One region of the Petrocella sp. genome, then DNA from elsewhere that is predicted to be linked to it. Evidence: predicted binding sites of a transcription regulator. Region 1 holds the regulator's gene; the other holds the start of a gene.
The links. Region 1 encodes Rex, which represses fermentation and respiration genes when NADH is low (regulators of the CRP and FNR family bind a similar motif). Its sites were predicted from a motif close to ATTGTTAANTANTTAACAAT; they were not measured.

Region 1 (4,439 bases):
TTTTTCTAGTGCATCATGAAGTTGCGTCCATGATTCATATAACTTCTCAAGAGAGGATTCAAGAACTGACTTCTCTTCAGTGAGCCTAGTAGCTGCTTCATGGTCCGTATACACGGCTTCTTGACAGAGTTGCTGATGGATACTCTCTATTTGCTCTTCGTGGCTGTGAATGTCCAATTCAGCTTTTTCAAGAAGGTTTTCTAGTCTTCGCCTTTCGGTTTTTTTTGCTTTATCGTCTAACCAGTTGGATTTGTTTTCTGTTGTTATCTCTGAAAGTATTGCTGTTTCTTCTGAATCATTTATGTCATGCTGTCTTAAGAATTCATCATAATCACCTAAATAGGTTTTGATTTTTTTTTCGGACAAATGCATGACTTTATGGGCGACACGATTGACAAAATAGCGATCGTGAGATATAAACAAGATCGTACCTTGATAACCGATTAACGCATTTTCTAGAACACTCTTTGAAATCAAATCCAAATGGTTAGTAGGCTCGTCCAAAATCAGGAAATTGGCTTCACTCAGCATGAGTTTAACTAAAGTTAAGCGTCCTTTTTCACCACCACTTAGCTTTGAAACATGCTTAAAAACATCATCACTCTTAAAAAGATAGGAAGCTAAGATGTTACGAATTTCTCCTTGCGTGAGTGTAGGGTAGGCGTCAGATATTTCCTCAATTAAGGTATTGTCTGAGTTTAACAATTGATGTTCTTGGTCGTAGTAGCCTATTTTAACTTTTGCACCAAGCTGAATCTGACCAGAATCGGCTTGCATAACTTTATTGATGATTTTAAAAAGGGTTGATTTACCTGATCCGTTATCACCAATGAGTGCAATATGCTCACCTTTTTTTATTTCGAACTGAATATGATCTAGAAGCTCTATACGATCAAAAGATTTACATAGGTCTATGACTTTCATAACATCATGCCCGCTTTCATAACGGGGTTTTAATTGAAGATGCATATCAGCCTGAACTTCCATAGGTCGGTCTAGACGTTCCACTTTTTCTAATAGTTTTTCACGGCTTTCAGCTCTTTTAGCAGACTTTTCTCGATTAAATGAACGTAACTTCTTAATGACATCTTCTTGTTGCTTTATGGTCTTTTGTTGTTGATCATAGTGTTTAGCTTGGATTTCTTTAATATGAGCCTTCTTTTTCATAAAATCAGAGAAATTGCCTTGGTATTCAATGGCTTTACCCATTTCAATCTCTATGGTTTTATTTACAATTTGATCAAGAAAAAAACGATCATGAGAGATGATAAATAAGGTACCTTTATAGGATTGCAAGAATCCCTCTAGCCAGCGAATGGCATCCATATCTAGATGGTTGGTTGGTTCATCTAACATAAGACAGTCGGGATTTAAGATGAGTTCTCTCGCAAGAGCCAGCCTTGTCTTCTGACCACCGGATAGTTTAGACACTTCAAGATCAAAGTCGTCTTGTGAGAAACCTAGACCTTTTAAAACACCTTTGATTAGACTTTCATATTGATAACCATCAATGGATTCAAAAAGATGACGTAATTTAGCATAATCTTCATTAAGTTTATCTAATAAATCAAGATCACCTTCATGAAGATGAATTTTTTCTTCTAAATCGGTAAGTTCATTTTTTATATGAACCAATTGCTCGTTGGCATTGTAAACAGTCTTGTAAAGGGACTGATTTGAATCGGATAATGCATTTTGCTTCAAATAGCCGAATGTTTTACCAGAAGCTTTATAGACAGAACCACGATCAGCTAAAAGTTCACCGGTAAGGATTCTGAAAAGCGTGGTTTTACCGGCACCGTTGATTCCAATGAGTGCTACTTTTTCGCCTTCATTGATAATGAAATTAATATCCTTTAATAAGGTATCTACGATAAATGATTTAGTAATATTTTTACAACTTAATATCATGATTGTATCCTTTCTTTATCTGTGTTTCGACATTATCATACCACTAATTAGAACCATTGAAAAGAAAAAGGAAAGTAAGGTACAAAATAAACAATATACTAATTAGAATTGACAGTTATTTAACAAATAGCTATAATGGTATTAAGATACGGAAGAATGGGGGCCATGATATGTCAGATAAGAGAATATCGACAGCAGTTATAAAAAGATTACCTAGATATTATAGATATCTTGGAGAACTACTTGAGAATGATATCGTTCGAATCTCCTCAAATGAACTAAGTCAACGTATGGATGTTACAGCTTCTCAAATCCGTCAGGATTTAAATAATTTCGGTGGGTTTGGTCAGCAAGGTTATGGGTATAATGTAAGTCACCTGTATAATGAGATTGCGAAGATTTTGGGGCTTGAGAATCACTATAGTGTGATTATAATAGGTTCCGGTAATTTAGGTCAGGCTTTAGCTAATTATACAGATTTTGAAAAGCGTGGTTTTGTTGTAAAAGGACTTTTTGATGTCAACCCAAGATTGGTAGGAATATCTGTTCGGGGTATGGATGTACAAGATATGGATCAACTTAAAGAGTTTGTTGTTGAAAATAACATTGATATAGCCATATTAACCGTCCCAAAAACCAAAGCACCTGCAATAGCCAATGATCTATGCGAATGGGGTATTAGAGGTATATGGAATTTTGCACCTGTTGATTTACAGATTAATAACTATGATGTGGTGGTTGAAAATGTTCACTTATCAGAAAGTCTGATGACTTTGTCTTATCGAATTAAGGATTCTGAGTAATAGTTTGAAATGTAATATACTTGTAATATATTCAATACTTAGTCAAGTTATAATAAGAGATAGGAAATGGTTTGAAGCTGATGGTACTTAGCTTAGAATTTTTTCTATCTTTTTTTACAAATATCTTAGCGTTCCTATTCTACAATGCAACCATCAAATACTATGTTAGGAGTTGTCATGATGGATAAAAAACCTCACATACAGATAAAGAAATCCGAACACATAGTCGTACTTGATCAAAATTGGCATAGTTTATTCACCGGTAAAAAACCATATAAAATAAAAACGTTAGAAAGCCAACTGAACAAACTATTAAAAGAACAGGGTAAGGTTAATACAGAATATAAAGCATACAAAGCTTTGAAAAAAAAGATGATGGATGACATCATTTCAGGTATGTCCCTTGCTTTTGACGATAAGCACGCAGAAGGCACAAAGGAACTGGAAAAAAAGCATAAGCATATTCAAGAGATTAATGGTAAGTTTGATGCCTATGAAAAGAGAAAACAAGAACTACCTCATGAAATAGAAAAAGTGAATCAAACCTTGCTTAAAGAAAGCATGATTATTTTCTATGAGCGTATGATACATAATAAAGAAAAGAAAAGAAGACTTGAATCTGAAATTCAGACCATACATGATAAAGTCAAAGAACTTGTTGGTAAAAAAGAAGATTTGGATGAAGAGAATACAAGGCTTTATGAATTCATACATGATTTAGCCGGTTTAGAAGTTATTGAACAATTGGATGCACATTACTTCGGAGGTGAAGAATGATTGTTGGCATAGGTAATGATATGATAGAAATAGAACGAATCCTTAAAGCAGTATCTAGGCCAAAATTTTTAATGAGATATTTTACAAAAGCGGAACTTAATCTATTTAGGGATAGAAAAATGAACCCATCTACCATTGCAGCAAATTTTTCTATCAAAGAAGCTGTAACCAAAGTCTTTGGGACAGGGTTTAGAGAGTTTGGTCTAAAAGATGTAGAAATATTAAGAAATGAACTTGGAAGACCCTATATTAAGTTGTACGGACAGGCAAAAGAGATGGAAAAGCAAATGGGAATCGACAAATGGCACATTACAGTTTCACATACGAAATCAATGGTTTCCGTTGTTGTATTGGGAGAGAAATATGATTGTAGCAAAGAGTAATCAAGTGGCACTGATGGATCAGACAACAATCAAAGATTATGCAATCCCTGGGATAGTTTTAATGGAGCATGCAGCTATGGCTGTGTGTGATGAGGTCCCTAAAAATCGCAAGTCAATACTGGTTGTGTGTGGCGTTGGCAATAATGGCGGAGATGGCTTTGCCATTGCCAGAATTTTGATTCAGAGGGGCGAAAAGGTAACAGTTCTTGGTGTTGGCAATCCCTTACATCTTAAAAATGATGCAAAAATTATGTACGATAGTTTAGCTCATATTGAAACCGGGCTTTTTTGGTATGAAGTTTGCAGTGAAAAAAAATTAGATCACTTATTTCAAAACTGTGATATTATTGTGGATGCTATTTTTGGTACAGGTTGCAATCGTGAGGTTTCTGAGGGTTATCTAGAAGTCATAGAGAGAATAAATAAAAAGAAGGCATATGTCATTAGTGTAGATATACCATCCGGTGTTAATAGTGATAATGGAAAAATCATGGGCGCGTGCGTAAAGGCAAGTTTGACGGTTACATTCACCTTACCAAAACTTGGCAATATCCTGTACCCAGGT
Region 2 (4,439 bases), on a different contig from region 1:
CAAACGCGACCACACACAGCAGGGAAAGGGTTTTCACGCCTGATTAAGTTGAACGCGTCTACAAATCTACCTTCACCTACAAGTGATAAATAGCCAGGTACGTTGACTCCTGCCGGACATGAATTTTGACATGGCGATATGAATAAATCCATACAAACACCTGCGCTACAACGCTTTTCTTTTATATGGGCTTCATATTCTTCTCTAAAATAATGAATGGTACTAAGAACAGGATTCGGAGCTGTCTGGCCCAAGCCACACAGTGCTGAAACTTTGATGCTCTCGCCCAGTTCAATGAGTTTTTCAATATCACCTTCTACGCCATCGCCTGTCGTGATACGTTCTAAAATCTCAAGCATTCTTTTCGTGCCCAGTCTACATGGAACACATTTGCCACAAGATTCTTCTTGAACAAACTCCATAAAAAACTTAGCCACATCCACCATACAGTTATCTTCATCCATGATAATCAGGCCACCCGAACCCATGATGGCACCTTTTTCTATAAGTGAGTCATAGTCTACCGGTGTATTTAGAGACTCGCAAGTTAAACACCCACCGGAAGGTCCACCTGTTTGTGCTGCTTTGAAGTTTTTATCTTTTTTCAATCCACCGCAGATATCAAAGATGATATCACCTAGAGTCACACCCATCGGCACCTCTACCATACCTGAATTTCTAATTGCACCTGCAACAGCAAATATTTTCGTACCTTTACTTTTTTCTGTACCGTATTGTCTAAACCAATCTACACCATTTAACATTATCATGGGTATATTGGCTAAAGTTTCAACGTTATTGATAACCGTTGGCATGCCATAGAGACCTTTATCTGTAGGATAAGGAGGCTTCTGACTGGGTTCACCTCTCTTGCCTTCTATAGAGTGAAGCAGTGCGGTTTCTTCACCACAAACAAAAGCACCTGCTCCTGTCCTTATTTCAACATCAAATGAAAAATCACTGCTGAAAATATGTTCACCAAGCAAGCCTTCCTTTCTTGCCTGCTTAATTGCCACCTTCAGTCTTTCTACTGCCAAAGGATATTCTGCTCGAATATAGATAATACCGGTATTGGCACCTATAGCATAACCACCTATGGCCATACCTTCTATAATTGTATGAGGGTCACCTTCTAAAAGGCATCGATCCATAAAGGCACCTGGATCCCCTTCATCTGCATTACATATTATATACTTTTGATCACTGACTGATTTGTATGCGGCTTCCCATTTTAGTCCAGTTAAGTAACCACCACCGCCTCTACCTCTAAGTCCCGAGGCCATAATGATATCAATAACTTCCATCTGTGTTTTTTCTTTGATAATGTTATACAGGCTGTGGTAACCGTCGCTACCAATATACGCCTCTAAGCTATAGTAATCCATAACACCACAATTTTTCATGACACTTTTTTGCTGTTTGCTAAAGAAAGGTATGTCTTTTAAGTGTTCAAAAGTCTTGTCCAGCGTTTCATCATAATAACATTTTTCTGTTACAACTTGATTGCCTATCAAATGAGTTTTAACAATGTTCTCAATATCCTGTGGCACCAGCTTACAGTAATAAATATCATCTGGTAAAATATACAGGGATGGACCATAATCACAGGCACCAATGCATCCTGTCTGATTAATCTTCACCTTATCTTCAATACCAAATCTATTAAGACTTTCAAATAATGCCTGATAAATGGCTTCACATTTTGCTGATATACAACCGGCTCCAAAGCATACATTTATAATTCTTTCTTTCTCTTTGATCATCTTGTTATGATTAAATTTGATTCTGTTGAGCTCTTCAAAGGTTTTTATCATTATGCTTCACCACCTTCCAGATTTTCTAATATATCCAGAAGCTTATCCGGATTCACTTGCATATATAATTCTTCATTAATGGACATGGCGGGTGCTAATCCACAAGCACCCATACATCTTGTTATTTCCAAAGAATACTTAAGATCTTCCGTGGTTTCTCCAAGCTTAATTTTTAGTATTTTTTCAAGACGTTCTATAACTCTTTTACTACCTCTAACATAGCAAGCCGTGCCTAAACAAATTTTAATAACGTATTTGCCTTTTGGTACAGTTGTGAATAAACTGTAAAAGCTAACCACACCAGACACTCTTGATAAGGGTATGTCTAATTGATCTGCAATTAGTTCCTGGACTTCTATGGGCAGAAAACCGTATACATTCTGGGCCACATGAAGAATCTGAATCAGACTACCGGGATCATGATCATAATCTTCTATTACATCTTGAATAAACTTTAACTTCTCCTGTTCTGTCATCGCTTCACAATTACATGTTTTTTCTATCATCATTTAGCCCTCCATTCATTGCCTTTTCAACCATTATTCTCACTTTACCTCTGCTTTAGTTTAATCTGTGTCCATTATGCATGTCATTAGATCAGTCAAGTTCGAGTGGTTTTGATGCAACCGGATGTTGCGTTCTATCAGATGATGCTGTTAATTAATTAACTTATAAGTTAATTAATTAACAGATAATAAAGAGTTATCTTCTAATAAGTATAGCATATGTCATGCATTTTGTATATATGTCATATTTTTTAGTTATTATACTGTATTTTCCGAAGTTATTAGGTAAGCTTGATTATTGCTTCACTTCTCAAGAGAAAGAACTTATTATTGTGTCATAAAAATATCAAAAAAAGTAGTAACTCTAGGTTGATGCCTAAGTTACTACTTGTCTTACTCGTCTTTATATTAATTGGTAAGTATTTTTAGTTCTTCATCAATATCTTCTAATTGATCTTTGATCAATGCAATATTTCTTTCATATTCCTTAATTTTTGCTAAACGCTCCAATTTAAGATCTTCAAGTTCTTTGGTGGATGGTTTTGACAAAAGCTTCAACTCTGTTTCAACTTTGTCCAGGTTTAACTGATACTTTTCCCATGCTTTTTCAAGACTTGAGTCATAGTCGCCTACCTCCATGTACTTTTTAATACAGTTCATGTCATATACTATTCTACTTTTTTTCCTCAAGAGTTCTAGTCTTTTTTCCATATTCTTCTCCTCTCAATCTTTACTTATTGGATATTGTTCTTATACAGCCATTATAGCATGACGCTATAAAATTGTACATAGCTTATACATACTTATGTACTTTAAAAATACACAACCCTACTCCTTATATCGATCCTGGATTTCGTAAATACGATCAATGCCTTTAAAAAATGCCTCTACAACCTTTGGATCAAAATGTTTCCCAGATTCTTGTCGTATATAAATCAAGGCTTCTTCTGTTTTCCAAGCTTCTTTATAAGGTCTTTTGCTGGTTAAGGCATCAAAAACATCCGCTAATGCTGTTATTCTCGCAAATAAATTGGTCTCTATACCTACCAGTCCTCTAGGATATCCTTTTCCGTCCCATCTTTCGTGATGCTCTAAGGCAACAATTTTGGCGGTTCTAAGCAAGTCAGATTTATGGTCACCAATAATGGTCGCACCGATTATAGTATGTTTCTTAACAATTTCAAACTCTTCTTCTGTTAATTTTCCCGGCTTCTGAAGAATTGAATCCGGTACTCCAAGTTTGCCGATGTCATGCATAGGAGATACATTTCGTAATAGCTCTGCTTCACTTTCTGGAAATCCATAATGAAGCGCTATGGTTTTGCAAAATTCACTAACACGATAGATATGCATACCGGTTTCATTATCTCTAAACTCAGCTGCCATTCCTAGCCTTCGTATAATCTCAATTCGTGTTTCAGTTAGTTCCTTAGTTTTTTCTGCAACTTGAAATTCCAAGGCCTTGCTTTGACTGTATAGACTCAAATGTGTCTTAATCCTAGATAATACAATGGATGCACTAATAGGCTTTGTAATATAATCGACGGCGCCAATTTCTAAACCTCTTGCTTCATTAAAGGCGTCTCCTTTAGCTGATACAAATATAACGGGAATGCCTTTAGTAACCGGATTACTTTTTAATCTTTTACACACTTCATAACCATCCATATGTGGCATGACGATGTCTAGTAAAATAATATCCGGAGATGTTTTTTCAGCGATTTTTAACGCCATTGCACCGCTTTTGGCCACCTTAATATGGTAGGTTTCATTTAGGACACCTTCAAGGATTTCAATACTATCCGGTATGTCATCCACAATTAAGACCGTCTGCTTTTTATACATATACTTCACCCTAGCCTTTAACTCTTGAATTTTTCTTTAATTATTGTACTTGCTTCTTCAAACTCATAACTGTTGATATGATCAGTCAAATCTTTGAAGTCCTGATTAGGAAAATGCTTTCTTAGACTGTGTGTCATTTCCAAAAAGATTTTTTTGGCTCTTACATCATAAGCCTCTAGCATTTCATTTAATAATGGTAATTTTTCATAGAAAGCATTTTCTTCCATCGTCTCTTCTAAAACACTATCCTTCTTTAACTCAAGAAGTACTTCTT

Region 2: the regulator Rex is predicted to act here: its motif matches at 2,487-2,506, upstream of AC6F8J_RS13305 (NAD(P)H-dependent oxidoreductase subunit E).

Annotation. Positions count from the first base shown of each region.
Region 1 is NZ_JCBCDA010000066.1:4,143-8,581, reverse strand. Features, by position in the region: gene AC6F8J_RS07595 (ATP-binding cassette domain-containing protein) at 1-1,911, opposite strand, end outside; gene AC6F8J_RS07590 (redox-sensing transcriptional repressor Rex) at 2,082-2,714, shown strand; gene AC6F8J_RS07585 (hypothetical protein) at 2,895-3,491, shown strand; gene acpS (holo-ACP synthase) at 3,488-3,874, shown strand; gene AC6F8J_RS07575 (NAD(P)H-hydrate dehydratase) at 3,855-4,439, shown strand, end outside.
Region 2 is NZ_JCBCDA010000113.1:104,215-108,653, forward strand. Features, by position in the region: gene AC6F8J_RS13300 (NADH-ubiquinone oxidoreductase-F iron-sulfur binding region domain-containing protein) at 1-1,814, opposite strand, end outside; gene AC6F8J_RS13305 (NAD(P)H-dependent oxidoreductase subunit E) at 1,814-2,320, opposite strand; gene AC6F8J_RS13310 (hypothetical protein) at 2,729-3,031, opposite strand; gene AC6F8J_RS13315 (HD domain-containing phosphohydrolase) at 3,149-4,165, opposite strand; gene AC6F8J_RS13320 (response regulator) at 4,183-4,439, opposite strand, start outside.